3 regions of the Erwinia sp. HDF1-3R genome follow, and region 1 is predicted to be linked to each of the others. Evidence: predicted binding sites of a transcription regulator. Region 1 holds the regulator's gene; each other region holds the start of a gene.

Evidence for each region. Region 1 encodes sigma-54, which starts transcription at its own class of promoters, with help from an activator protein. Its sites were predicted from a motif close to GTTGGCACANNTTTCGCTNT; they were not measured.
Region 2: a site for sigma-54 is predicted at 1,952-1,971, ahead of glnA (glutamate--ammonia ligase). Genes of this name have one in related genera too.
Region 3: a site for sigma-54 is predicted at 2,656-2,675, ahead of glnK (P-II family nitrogen regulator). Genes of this name have one in related genera too.

Annotation. Positions count from the first base shown of each region.
Region 1 is NZ_CP155071.1:4,304,704-4,308,880, reverse strand. Features, by position in the region: gene npr (PTS phosphocarrier protein NPr) at 13-285, opposite strand; gene rapZ (RNase adapter RapZ) at 282-1,136, opposite strand; gene ptsN (PTS IIA-like nitrogen regulatory protein PtsN) at 1,253-1,732, opposite strand; gene hpf (ribosome hibernation promoting factor) at 1,953-2,240, opposite strand; gene rpoN (RNA polymerase factor sigma-54) at 2,263-3,693, opposite strand; gene lptB (LPS export ABC transporter ATP-binding protein) at 3,742-4,177, opposite strand, start outside.
Region 2 is NZ_CP155071.1:41,471-45,647, forward strand. Features, by position in the region: gene glnL (nitrogen regulation protein NR(II)) at 1-222, opposite strand, end outside; gene glnA (glutamate--ammonia ligase) at 398-1,807, opposite strand; gene typA (ribosome-dependent GTPase TypA) at 2,240-4,063, shown strand.
Region 3 is NZ_CP155071.1:1,393,501-1,397,677, reverse strand. Features, by position in the region: gene tesB (acyl-CoA thioesterase II) at 1-863, shown strand, start outside; gene amtB (ammonium transporter AmtB) at 940-2,229, opposite strand; gene glnK (P-II family nitrogen regulator) at 2,265-2,603, opposite strand; gene AAGR22_RS06305 (SmdB family multidrug efflux ABC transporter permease/ATP-binding protein) at 2,980-4,177, opposite strand, start outside.

The DNA of each region.
Region 1 (4,177 bases):
CTGCCAAAAGGGTCAATCCTCGTCGAAACCTGCGTCAAAAAGCTCAATAACGGCCGCCAGCGCCTGCACCTCCTGCGGGCCGGTGGCTTCGATTTCAATTTGCCGTCCCTTGGCAGAATCCAACATCAGCAGGGCGATAACGCTGCTTGCTTCGGCTTCAGTGCCCGTTTCGTTACGCAGGAGCACTTCCGCATCAAAGCTCTGCACCAGCTCAAAGAGCTTCATTGCCGGGCGGGCATGCATGCCCAGCTTATTTTTAATTTCAACGGTTTGTCTGACGGTCATGATTTGCGTTTTTCCAGCGTGCGATGGCGTGACTGAACGTTTTTGCCGCGCGAGCGGAAATAATCAGCCAGCTGCTCGGCAATGTAGACCGAGCGATGCTTACCGCCGGTACAGCCAATCGCCACGGTCAGGTAGCTGCGGTTGTTGGTTTCCAGCATTGGTAGCCACAGTTCCAGATAGCTACGGGTCTGGTAGATAAAATTGTGTACTTCGGTATGGCGGTCAAGAAACGCGGCAACCGGACGATCCAGCCCGGTCATAGGTCGCAGCTTGGGATCCCAGTGCGGGTTCGGCAGGAAGCGCACGTCAAAAACGTAGTCGGCATCAATGGGAATACCGTGCTTGAAGCCGAAGGATTCAAACACCATGGTCAGCTCGCGTTCGCGCTTGCCCAGCAGGCGCGTACGCAACATCTCTGCCAGCTCATGCACGGACATTTCGGACGTATCCACAATCAGGTCAGCGCGCGAGCGTAGCGGCTCCAGCAGGTCGCTCTCTTCGTCTATGGCGCTCTCAAGGGAGAGGTTCTTACTGGAAAGCGGATGCAGTCGTCGCGTATCGCTGTAGCGGCGAATTAAGGTATTGCGATCGGCATCCAGAAACAGCAGCTGCGGCGAAAAGCTCTCGGGCAGACTGGTTAGCGCCTTTTCGAACACTTCCGGCGATTCAGGCATATTGCGTACATCAATACTGACCGCCGCTGACATATTGCGGTCGGCAAGAGACTTCGCCAGCTCCGGTAGCAGGACCACGGGCAGATTATCCACGCAGTAAAAGCCCATATCTTCCAGCGCGCGCAGCGCGACGGACTTACCGGAACCGGATCGACCGCTGACAATCATCAGCACCATGACGTTTTCTCCTGATTTGCCGCTGACTGAAAGAGAGGTGTCGCGCCGGACATGCGGCTCCTTTCAGCCCTCACAACATTCATCCAATCAGCCGACGGACATCAGCTGCATGCAAGCTAGGTCTCCTCATGGCCCTCTGCCATGATCTCATAAAGCTCTTCGTCAGTCTGGGCCGCACGAAGGCGGCGGCAAATCGTTTTATCCGCCAGCCGTCGGGCTACCAGAGAAAGGGTGTGCAGATGCGTTTTACACTGATCAGCCGGAACAAGCAGGGCAAAAAGCAGATCCACTGGCTGATTATCGATGGCATCAAAGGCGATGGGCTGATCGAGCCGGATAAAGACGCCTACCGCGCGCAGGGTGTCTTCCACCAGCTTGCCGTGCGGGATGGCGATACCGTTGCCAATCCCAGTACTTCCCATACGTTCACGCGTAAGGATAGCCTCAAAGATGGTCTGGTGTGGCAGGTTCAGCTGCTTAGCAGCCAGTTCGCTGATAATCTCCAGCGCCCGCTTTTTACTCTGACAGTGTACGCCGCTTCGGGTGCAGGAGAGGCTTAGTACAGTGCTCAGTTCCAGTGTTAAATCATTGTTCATAATGGGTTCACTTACTTGTTCACTTCCGCCTGGCAAAAGGTGTCATCTTTTGCATCACTGAGCACAGGTTAGCGATGTATCGAAAACGCCCGACCGACTACAGCATGCCTTAATGATCAAACAGCCCGTACGCCATAATCAGAGTACGGGCCGGTCAATCTTACGTCACGTTCTTACTCTACATAAGGGTGGCGAAAAAAGAATCAATGCCTGAGTGAGTTTAGTGTTGTTTTAACTTATCTTTATGTTTATTGAGTTGGCGAGTGAGCTTATCTACTAAGCCGTCAATCGCCGCGTACATATCTTTTTCTTCCGAGGTGGCATGCAACTCACCGCCGTTCACATGCAGGGTCGCATCGGCTATCTGCGTGACCTTTTCGACTTTAAGAACAATATAAACCTGATTAATTCGGTCGAAATAGTGCTCCAGCTTAGCAAATTTGGTGGTAACAAATTCGCGCAGGGGATCGGTGATTTCAACATTTAGCCCAGTGATATTGAGTTGCATGCTTTCTTCCTTATCTGTTCGTTCAGACCAGCTGCTTACGCTGATTCGAAGGCGGGATGGATAAAGACTCTCGGTACTTCGCGACGGTACGGCGGGCCACCATGATCCCCTGATCGGAGAGCAGGGTGGTTAGCTTACTGTCGCTAAGAGGTTTGACGGGATTCTCCGTCGAGATTAATTTTTTCACCAGCGCGCGGATTGCCGTTGAGGAGGCTTCGCCTCCGCCTTCGGTGTTCACATGGCTGGAGAAAAAATATTTAAGTTCAAAGATCCCTCGTGGGCTGTGCAGATACTTTTGGGTGGTCACGCGTGAAATGGTTGATTCATGCATATCGACGGCGGTCGCGATATCTGCCAGCACCATCGGACGCATAAACTCTTCGCCCTGTTCAAAAAAAGCCTGCTGCTGTTCAACAATACAGCGGGTGACCTTCAGCAGCGTATCATTACGGCTCTCAAGACTTTTGATCAGCCATTTCGCTTCCTGAAGATTACTGCGGATAAACTGGCTGTCGCTGTCGCTGCGATTAGCACTGCCCAGCGAAGCATAGTGCTGATTGATTTTAAGGCGCGGCACGCTGTCTGCATTGAGTTCCACCCTCCAGCGCTGACCGACTTTACGCACCAGCACATCGGGAATAACGTACTCGGGTTCGCCGGTATTGATCGACTGGCCCGGACGCGGATCGAGAGACTGAATCAGCTGCATCGCGCTTTTTAGCACCTCTTCCTTCAGCCGGGTGACGCGCATCAGGCTGCGGAAGTCGTGATTAGCCAGCAAATCAAGATGTTCACTGACGATCAGACGGGCTTCCTTCAGGAAGGGCGTATCCGGAAACTGGGAAAGCTGAACCAGCAGGCAGTCGCGAAGATCGCGCGCGCAGACGCCAACGGGATCGAAGCGCTGCACCCGTTTCAACACGGCTTCGACCTCTTCCATGGTGACATCGTCGTTGCCCATGCTTTCCTGAATATCATCCAGCGTTACCGTCAGATACCCGGTGGGATCAACCGCATCAATAATCGAAGTGGCAATGGCGCGATCGGTTTCGCTAAAGGGAGTCAGTTCAACCTGCCACATCAGGTAATCCTGAAGCGACTGGGTGGTTTCCCCCTGATAGACCGGCAGTTCATCATCATGATAATCGGACCCGGTGCCAGAGGGGGTGCCTGCGGTATAGATCTCATCCCAGGTGGCATCGAGCGGAAGCTCCTCTGGCATATCCTTCTGCTCGAGCGCCTCCCGTGTATCCAGCGCTTCTTTCTCCTGATACTCCCGAGCGTCAACTTCCTCATGAATGTCGGTTTGCTCAAGCAACGGATTACTTTCCAGCGCCAGCTGTATTTCCTGCTGTAGTTCAAGCGTAGAGAGCTGCAGCAGACGAATGGCCTGTTGCAGCTGTGGCGTCATGGCAAGCTGTTGGCTAAGCCTGAGTTGCAAACCTTGCTTCATATTCAGGATAGTAATTCCTCAAAAATTTTACCCGGTCTGAACACCTTATCAGAGTCTGAACTCTTCTCCCAAATAGACGCGTTTAACCTGTTCATCTGCCAGGATTTCTTCCGGGGAACCGTGAGCAATCAGATGGCCCTGGCTGACGATGTAGGCGCGTTCACAAACGGCCAGCGTTTCGCGAACGTTGTGGTCAGTGATCAGCACGCCCAGACCGCTGTCGCGCAGATGTTCGATGATCTTTTTGATATCAATAACGGAAATCGGATCGACACCGGCAAAGGGCTCATCCAGCAGAATGAACTTTGGATTGGCTGCCAGCGCGCGGGCGATCTCAACGCGGCGGCGTTCACCACCGGACAGCGCCTGGCCGATGTTGTTGCGCAGGTGATCAATGTGGAATTCATTCATCAGCTCGTTGGCGCGATCTTCACGCTGTTCCGTGGTCAGATCGTCACGAATTTGCAGCACCGCCATCAGGTTG
Region 2 (4,177 bases), 530 kb from region 1:
CTGACCTGCATTCAGGCTCTCGTGCATAACGTCAATATTGAGTGAAAAATACCCCATCAGTTCCGGCAGCGGTGTACCAAATAGCTTGCGGGAACTCTGCGCCAGCAGCTGCTGTGCCGCAGGATTGGCGTAATGAACGACCAGTTCGCTATCGACCAGCAAAATACTGTTGATCAGCGAATTGAGAATTTGCCCAGCATCGGGCTGCGTGCCTGTTGCCATGCATAAACTCCTGCACTGTTTTAGTGCATTATAGTCAGTGAAGCCGGTAAACGTCTGCCCGGGCGGTGAATTCGCGGAGAAAAAAGCCCATCCGGAGATGGGCTATAATTTCCACGGAATACTTCCGGTTGCTGCCCTGTTGCGCCAGAGAGACTACGCCGGGCTTACCGCGACATTACACGCTGTAGTAGAGTTCAAACTCAACCGGGTGTGGTGTCATACGAACGCGGTCCATTTCAGCCTTACGCAGGTCAATATAGGCGTCGATAGTTTCATCAGTAAACACGCCACCGCGCGTCAGGAACTCACGATCTTCATTCAGCGCGTTAAGCGCCTCTTCCAGCGAACCCGCTACTTTCGGGATTTCAGCTTCTTCTTCCGGCGGCAGGTCATACAGGTTTTTGTCCATCGCGTCGCCAGGATGGATCTTGTTGATGATGCCGTCCAGGCCAGCCATCAGCAGGGCAGAGAAGCACAGGTATGGGTTAGCCGCCGGGTCAGGGAAGCGCGCTTCAATACGACGCGCTTTCGGGCTGGCAACCACCGGGATACGGATTGAAGCAGAACGGTTACGGGCAGAGTACGCCAGCATAACAGGTGCTTCATAACCCGGGACCAGACGCTTGTAGGAGTTGGTGGTCGGGTTAGAGAGGGCGTTAATGGCTTTAGCGTGCTTAATAACGCCGCCGATGTAGAACAGGGCAGTTTCAGACAGGCCGCCGTATTTGTCGCCTGCGAACAGGTTGTTACCGCCTTTGGAGAGAGACATATGGCAGTGCATGCCTGAGCCGTTATCACCAAAGATAGGCTTTGGCATAAAGGTCGCCGTTTTGCCGTAGGCGTGGGCAACGTTGTGCACGACATATTTGTAGATCTGAATTTCATCGGCTTTCTTGGTCATGGTATTGAAGCGGGTAGCCACTTCGTTCTGACCCGCCGTCGCCACTTCGTGGTGATGCGCTTCCACAACCAGACCCATCTGCTCCATGGTCAGACACATGGCAGAACGAATATCCTGCGAGGAGTCGACCGGTGGAACCGGGAAATAGCCGCCTTTCAGACCTGGGCGGTGGCCTTTGTTACCGCCTTCGTACTCTTTGCCGGTGTTCCATGCCGCTTCGATATCGTCGATAGCCACGTGAGAGCCGGAGGTGGTCGCGCCGAAGCGGACGTCGTCAAACAGGAAGAACTCTGGCTCCGGGCCAAACAGCACGGTATCGGCAATGCCGGATGAACGCAGGAAGTCTTCCGCACGCTTGGCAATGGAGCGCGGATCGCGGTCATAACCCTGCATAGTGCCAGGCTCAAGGATATCGCAGCGGATAATCAGCGTGGAATCTTCAAAGAAAGGATCAAGGACCGCGGTGGTCGCATCAGGCATCAGCACCATGTCTGATTCGTTAATGCCTTTCCAGCCGCCAATCGAGGAGCCGTCAAACATCTTGCCTTCCTCGAAGAAGTCAGCATTAACCTGATGAGCAGGAATGGTGACGTGCTGCTCTTTACCCTTGGTGTCGGTAAAGCGCAGATCGACAAATTTGACTTCATGCTCGTTCATCATCGAAAGGACGTGTTCAGCGGACATACATAACTCTCCTGGATTTGGTCATTGTCGTTATGGTAGAGAACTCTGCGGCGAACTTTGCTTATATGGCACAGTCGTCCGATACTAAGATCTCTGACAAGCTATCAACCGTTATGGAAATGGGCATTTATCGCTTACTGAATTAAAGCGAAATCTATGCCAACTTTATTATTTGCCCCAAAAAGCGCTATGATGCGCGCTCTCGCTTAATGAGAGCTGCACCATGATGGAAGTCGCGCACCATTATGGTGCCAATCGGTGCGCTGTGCGCACTAATTTGGTGCATTTTTTCGATGGAGTGCATTTCTTGCACTGTAAATGGCTACAAAAGCAATCCTGACAGTTATCTTTAATTGAAATTTGTGATCCTGTTCAGTCCTTCGATTAATCCGTGTACAATAGCGCGCTATTTCTAATGCCTGAGGCAAAGCTGTGATCGAAAATTTGCGTAACATCGCCATTATTGCCCACGTTGACCATGGTAAAACTACCCTGGTTGATAAATTGCTACAGCAGTCCGGTACCTTTGATGCCCGTACTGAAGCAACCGAACGCGTAATGGACTCCAACGATTTGGAGAAAGAGCGTGGGATTACCATCCTCGCAAAAAACACCGCCATTAATTGGAATGACTACCGCATCAACATCGTGGATACCCCAGGACACGCCGACTTCGGCGGTGAGGTTGAGCGTGTGATGTCAATGGTCGACTCGGTGCTGCTGGTTGTGGATGCAATGGATGGCCCTATGCCGCAAACCCGCTTCGTGACCAAAAAAGCCTTTGCTAATGGTCTGAAGCCGATCGTGGTCATCAACAAAGTTGACCGTCCTGGCGCACGTCCAGACTGGGTTGTGGATCAGGTATTTGACCTGTTCGTAAACCTGGATGCGACTGACGAGCAGCTCGACTTCCCGGTTATCTATGCTTCTGCCCTGAACGGTATCGCGGGTCTTGACCATAACGATATGGCAGAAGACATGACCCCGCTGTATCAGGCCATCGTGGATCACGTCTCACCTCCACAGGTTGAGATGGATGCGCCATTCCAGATGCAGATTTCCCAGCTGGACTACAACAACTACGTTGGCGTTATCGGCATTGGCCGCATCAAGCGCGGCAAAGTGAAGCCAAACCAGCAGGTGACCATCGTTGATAGCGAAGGTAAAACCCGCAACGGTAAAGTCGGTAAAGTTCTGACGCATATGGGTCTTGAGCGTATCGAAGCGACCGAAGCGGAAGCGGGCGATATCATCGCCATCACCGGTCTGGGCGAGCTGAACATCTCTGATACCATCTGCGATCCGCAGAGCGTTGAAGCGCTGCCAGCCCTGAGCGTTGACGAACCTACCGTGACCATGTACTTCAACGTCAACACCTCACCGTTCTGTGGTAAAGAAGGCAAGTACGTGACTTCACGTCAGATCCTTGACCGTCTGAACAAAGAGCTGGTGCACAACGTGGCGCTGCGTGTTGAAGAGACCGAAGACTCCGACGCCTTCCGCGTTTCGGGTCGTGGTGAACTTCACCTGTCCGTTCTGATTGAAAACATGCGTCGTGAAGGCTTCGAAATCGCCGTTTCACGTCCTAAAGTAATCAATCGTAAAATCGATGGCCGCATGCAGGAGCCGTTCGAGAACGTGACGCTGGACATCGAAGAACAGCACCAGGGTTCTGTGATGCAGGCAATGGGCGAGCGTAAGGGTGATGTTAAAGACATGATCCCAGACGGCAAAGGCCGTATTCGTCTCGATTACCTGATCCCGGCGCGTGGCCTGATCGGCTTCCGTACCGAGTTCATGACCATGACCTCCGGTACCGGTCTGCTGTATTCAACCTTCAGCCACTACGACGACGTTCGTCCGGGTGAAATCGGCCAGCGCCAGAACGGCGTGCTGATCTCTAACGGCCAGGGTAAAGCAGTGGCGTTCGCCCTGTTCAGCCTGCAGGATCGCGGTAAGCTGTTCCTGGGTCACGGTGCAGAAGTTTATGAAGGCCAGATCATCGGTATTCACAGCCGTTCTAACGACCTGACCGTAAACTGCCTGACCGGTAAGAAGCTGACCAACATGCGTGCTTCCGGTACTGACGAAGCGACTACGCTGGTTCCGGCTATCAAGATGTCTCTGGAGCAGGCTCTGGAATTCATTGATGATGACGAACTGGTCGAAGTGACGCCTGCGTCCGTCCGTATTCGTAAACGTCACCTGACTGAAAACGATCGTAAACGCGCAAGCCGCGGTCCTAAAGAGTCTTAATCACTCGTTAGTGACTGTATCTGAAGGCCGGATCTCCTCCGGCCTTTATTCTTCATGCCCATTTTCAAACCCCATTCCTGTTCAGTCTCCCCTTTTACCGCTAGAGTGAATAGC
Region 3 (4,177 bases), 1.9 Mb from region 1:
TGAGCCAGGCATTACAAAATTTATTGAATCTGCTTCATCTCGAGAAGCTCGAAGAAGGGCTGTTTCGGGGTCAGAGCGAAGATTTGGGGCTTCGTCAGGTATTTGGCGGGCAGGTTGTGGGTCAGGCTCTCTGTGCCGCCAAGCAGACGGTACCCGCCGAACGCGTTATCCACTCCTTCCACAGCTATTTTCTCAGACCGGGCGACAGCCAGAAAGCCATCGTCTATGAGGTAGAAACGCTGCGCGATGGGCAGAGTTTTAGCGCTCGCCGCGTCAGCGCCGTGCAAAACGGTCAGCCTATATTTTTTATGACCGCCTCTTTCCAGGCACCTGAAAGCGGATTTGAGCACCAGAAGACCATGCCAGATGTTCCCGGGCCGGAAAATTTAGCCAGTGAGAGTGAAATTGCAGCACAGCTCGCACCTTTTATCCCCGAAAAGTTGAGAGAGAAGTTTCTGGCGGAAAAGCCCTTTGAGTTCCGTCCGGTCAGCTTCCATAACCCCCTTAAAGGGCACGTAGAGGAACCCCGCCGCTACGTCTGGATAAAAGCTAACGGCAACGTGCCGGAAGAGAAGCGGATCCATCAGTATCTGCTAGGGTACGCGTCCGACTTCAACTTTCTGCCGGTTGCTCTTCAGCCGCATGGGAAAGGGTTTCTTGAGCCGGGCATGCAGGTTGCCACCATCGACCATTCAATGTGGTTTCACCGCCCGTTCGATTTAAATCAGTGGCTGTTGTACAGCGTTGAAAGTACCTCGGCATCCGGGGCCAGGGGTTTTGTTCGTGGAGAATTTTATAACCTTGACGGCACGCTGGTGGCATCGACCGTTCAGGAAGGCGTTATGCGTCTTCGCCAGGCCTGAAACTGATTTGTTTTCGTAAAAAAACGGCTCCCACTTACCGGGAGCCGTTGGCTGTTGTCAATCTCGTGCTTTACGCTTACTGGTTATAAGCGTTTTCACCATGGCTGTTAACGTCCAGACCTTCACGTTCCTGATCTTCTGGTACGCGCAGCCCAACCGTCATATCCGCCACTTTGAAGGCGATAAAGGCGACGACGCCAGTCCAGACGATGGTCACGCCAACGCTGAATAACTGAACGCCAATCTGATGCCCCATGGTCACGCCCTGAGCGTAACCTACGCCACCCAGTGAGGAGGAGGCAAATACGCCGGTCAGGATACAGCCCAGAATCCCGCAAACGCCATGGACGCCGAACACATCACAGGGGTCGTCAACGCGCAGCCATTTCTTCAGGACGGTCACGCCCCAGAGACCCGCCAGACCACCCGCGATACCAATAATCAGAGCACCGCCGACCCCAACGTAACCACAGGCAGGCGTGATCGCGACCAGACCACCAATGGCACCGGAACAGACGCCCAGTAAAGAAGGTTTGCCGCGAAGGGCCCACTCGCCGAACGTCCAGCTAAGCATCGCACCCGCTGTCGCCATCACGGTGTTCAGGAATGCCAGACCCGCAATTTCGTTTGCCGCGCTGGCCGAGCCCGCATTAAAGCCGAACCAGCCCACATAAAGGATTGCCGTACCGGTGAAAACCATGGGCAGGTTATGCGGTTTGAATGCCTCTTTACCAAAGCCCGCGCGTTTGCCCACGAGGTAAGCGCCTACCAGTCCCGCCACTGCGGCATTGATATGCACCACGGTGCCACCCGCGAAATCCAGTGCTCCATCCTGCGCCAGCAGGCCACCGGACCAGACCATATGGGCGATAGGTAAATAAGAGAAGGTCAGCCAGATAGCGACAAAAATCAGCACGGCAGAGAAGCGGATGCGTTCTGCAATTGAACCGACAATCAGTCCCACGGTGATGCAGGCGAACGATGCCTGGAAAGAGACGTGGATATACTGATAGAAAGTGCCCACCAGCGACGTGAGCTGAATGTTTTTCAGCATCGCCATGCTGAAACCGCCGAAGAAGGCGTTACCGTCGCTAAAGGCGAGAGAGTAGCCGTAAATCATCCACAGTACGCAAACCATGGCGAAAGTGACAGAAACCTGTGTCAGCATGGAGAGCACATTTTTGGCGCGGATCAGGCCACCGTAAAACAGTGCAATTCCGGGTAAGGTCATAAAAAGCACCAGCGCGGTGCAAATCATCATAAAGGCGTTATCGGCTTTATCCGCGACCGGTGGCGCTGCTGCCATCGCCAGCGACGGTAACATTGCCAGGCCTGCGAGGCCCAATTTAGCAATTTTTTTATTCATTTTATCCCATCCCATCACAATTCTTAGCCCCGGGGTTACAGTGCCGCTTCGTCCGTTTCACCGGTACGGATTCGAATCACACGCTCCAGCTCAGCAACAAAAATTTTGCCGTCACCAATTTTGCCGGTATAAGCGGCTTTACCAATGACATCAACCACTTCGTCGAGCTGATCGTCTGCAATTGCAATATCTATTTTTACTTTTGGCAGGAAGTTCACGCTGTATTCAGCACCGCGATAGAGTTCTGCATGGCCCTTCTGGCGACCAAACCCTTTTACTTCAGTTACGGTAAGCCCCTGAATACCAATAGAGGAGAGTGCTTCTCGCACATCTTCCAGTTTAAACGGTTTGATTACCACGGTAACCAGCTTCATACGATCCCCTCCAGGTATTGAAAATGGCTGATTCGCCCGACACCGGCTAAATAAAGCAAAGCCTGTGCCATAAATCTGAAAGTGGTCCGTTTCAGATGCTAAACCAGGTTGGGCCAGGTATTGTCGGCTTATCAGCATGAAGGGATTTTTATAGCGGCCCGCCGCGGGCAAAAAAAACGCACCATTAGAGTGCGTAACGCCTCAGGTGAGTGCAGATGGGATTGATACGAGGAACCCGACGCCAGAAAATAGTGCAGCGAAGCGGCAGGTTGATAAGGTGTTAGCTGTCACCAGCTATCTGTTATCTGCTATCAGCTATCTGTTGTCAGTTGTCAGTTGTCAGTTGTCAGTTGTCAGCCAACAGCCAGCATAGTAGTTAGCTGGCCAACACATTACCGGCCTCAAGATCCTGCCCTACCTGCTGTAGCTGGTACATTTGCCAGTAGCGCCCTTTCTTCTCCTGGAGCTGTCGGTGGGTACCCTGTTCCACGATGCGGCCACGGTGTAACACCAGGATTTCGTCCGCCTCGGTAATAGTGGATAACCGGTGGGCGATCACCACCAACGTGGTTTGCTGCCGAACGATCTCCAGCGCTTTCTGAACCGCCTGCTCCGTGCCTGAATCGATATTCGCCGTGGCTTCATCGAGGATTAGAATCTGCGGAGAGGCCACCAGAACGCGCGCCATGGCCAGCAGCTGTTTCTGTCCAACCGACAAATTATTACCCTGCTCACCAAGACGGGTATAGATACCGTCGGAGAGACTATGGGCAAGTTCAGCAAGCTGTACCGTTTTCAGCGCCTGCCAGACCTGCTCTTCGCTGATATCACGTCCCAGCGTAACGTTGGCAAAAAAAGTATCAGCCAGCACCACAGGATCCTGCTGAACCATGGCCACGCCCAGCCGCAGTGCATCATGGCTTAAGGAATCAAGCGGCCGCCCATCGAGGCGAATTTCTCCCTGCTTCAGCGGGTAATACCCCATCATCAGGTTAACCAGCGTACTTTTGCCGCTGCCGGTATGCCCCACCAGCGCGATAAAACGTTGGGAGGGAATGGTGATGTTGATGTCATTAAGCACGGGCCGGTGGTCATCGTAGGCGAAGGTCAGATCGGTAATCTCAATGCTGCCCGTCACAAGCGGTCTTGCGTCTGCGCCGTAGTGCTGGCGAGGCGCATCCATCAGTTCAAAAATGCGCTCGCCCGCCACAATGGCCTGCTGCAGCATCGACTGCTGGGTCGTTAGCTCTATCAGCGGTTCGTTAAGCCGGCCGAGATAATTGATAAAGGCATAAAGCACACCGACCTGAACGGAACCCACCGATGAAAAGCCAAACAGCATCATCAGGCCGCAGAGGATAATCGCTGAAAAGAGGCTCAAGAGTGGACGCAGTAGAAAGCCATCCAGCCTCAGCGTTTCCATACGGGCAAGATAGTGCGATCGGCTGGCTTCACCCATCCTCTCACCAAAGCGGGCCTGTTGACGAAACTGCTGGATAACGCTCATGCCGCCAATCACTTCATTGAAGCCATTGTTAATATCGGCCAGATAGCTTCGGACCCGCCGTACAATT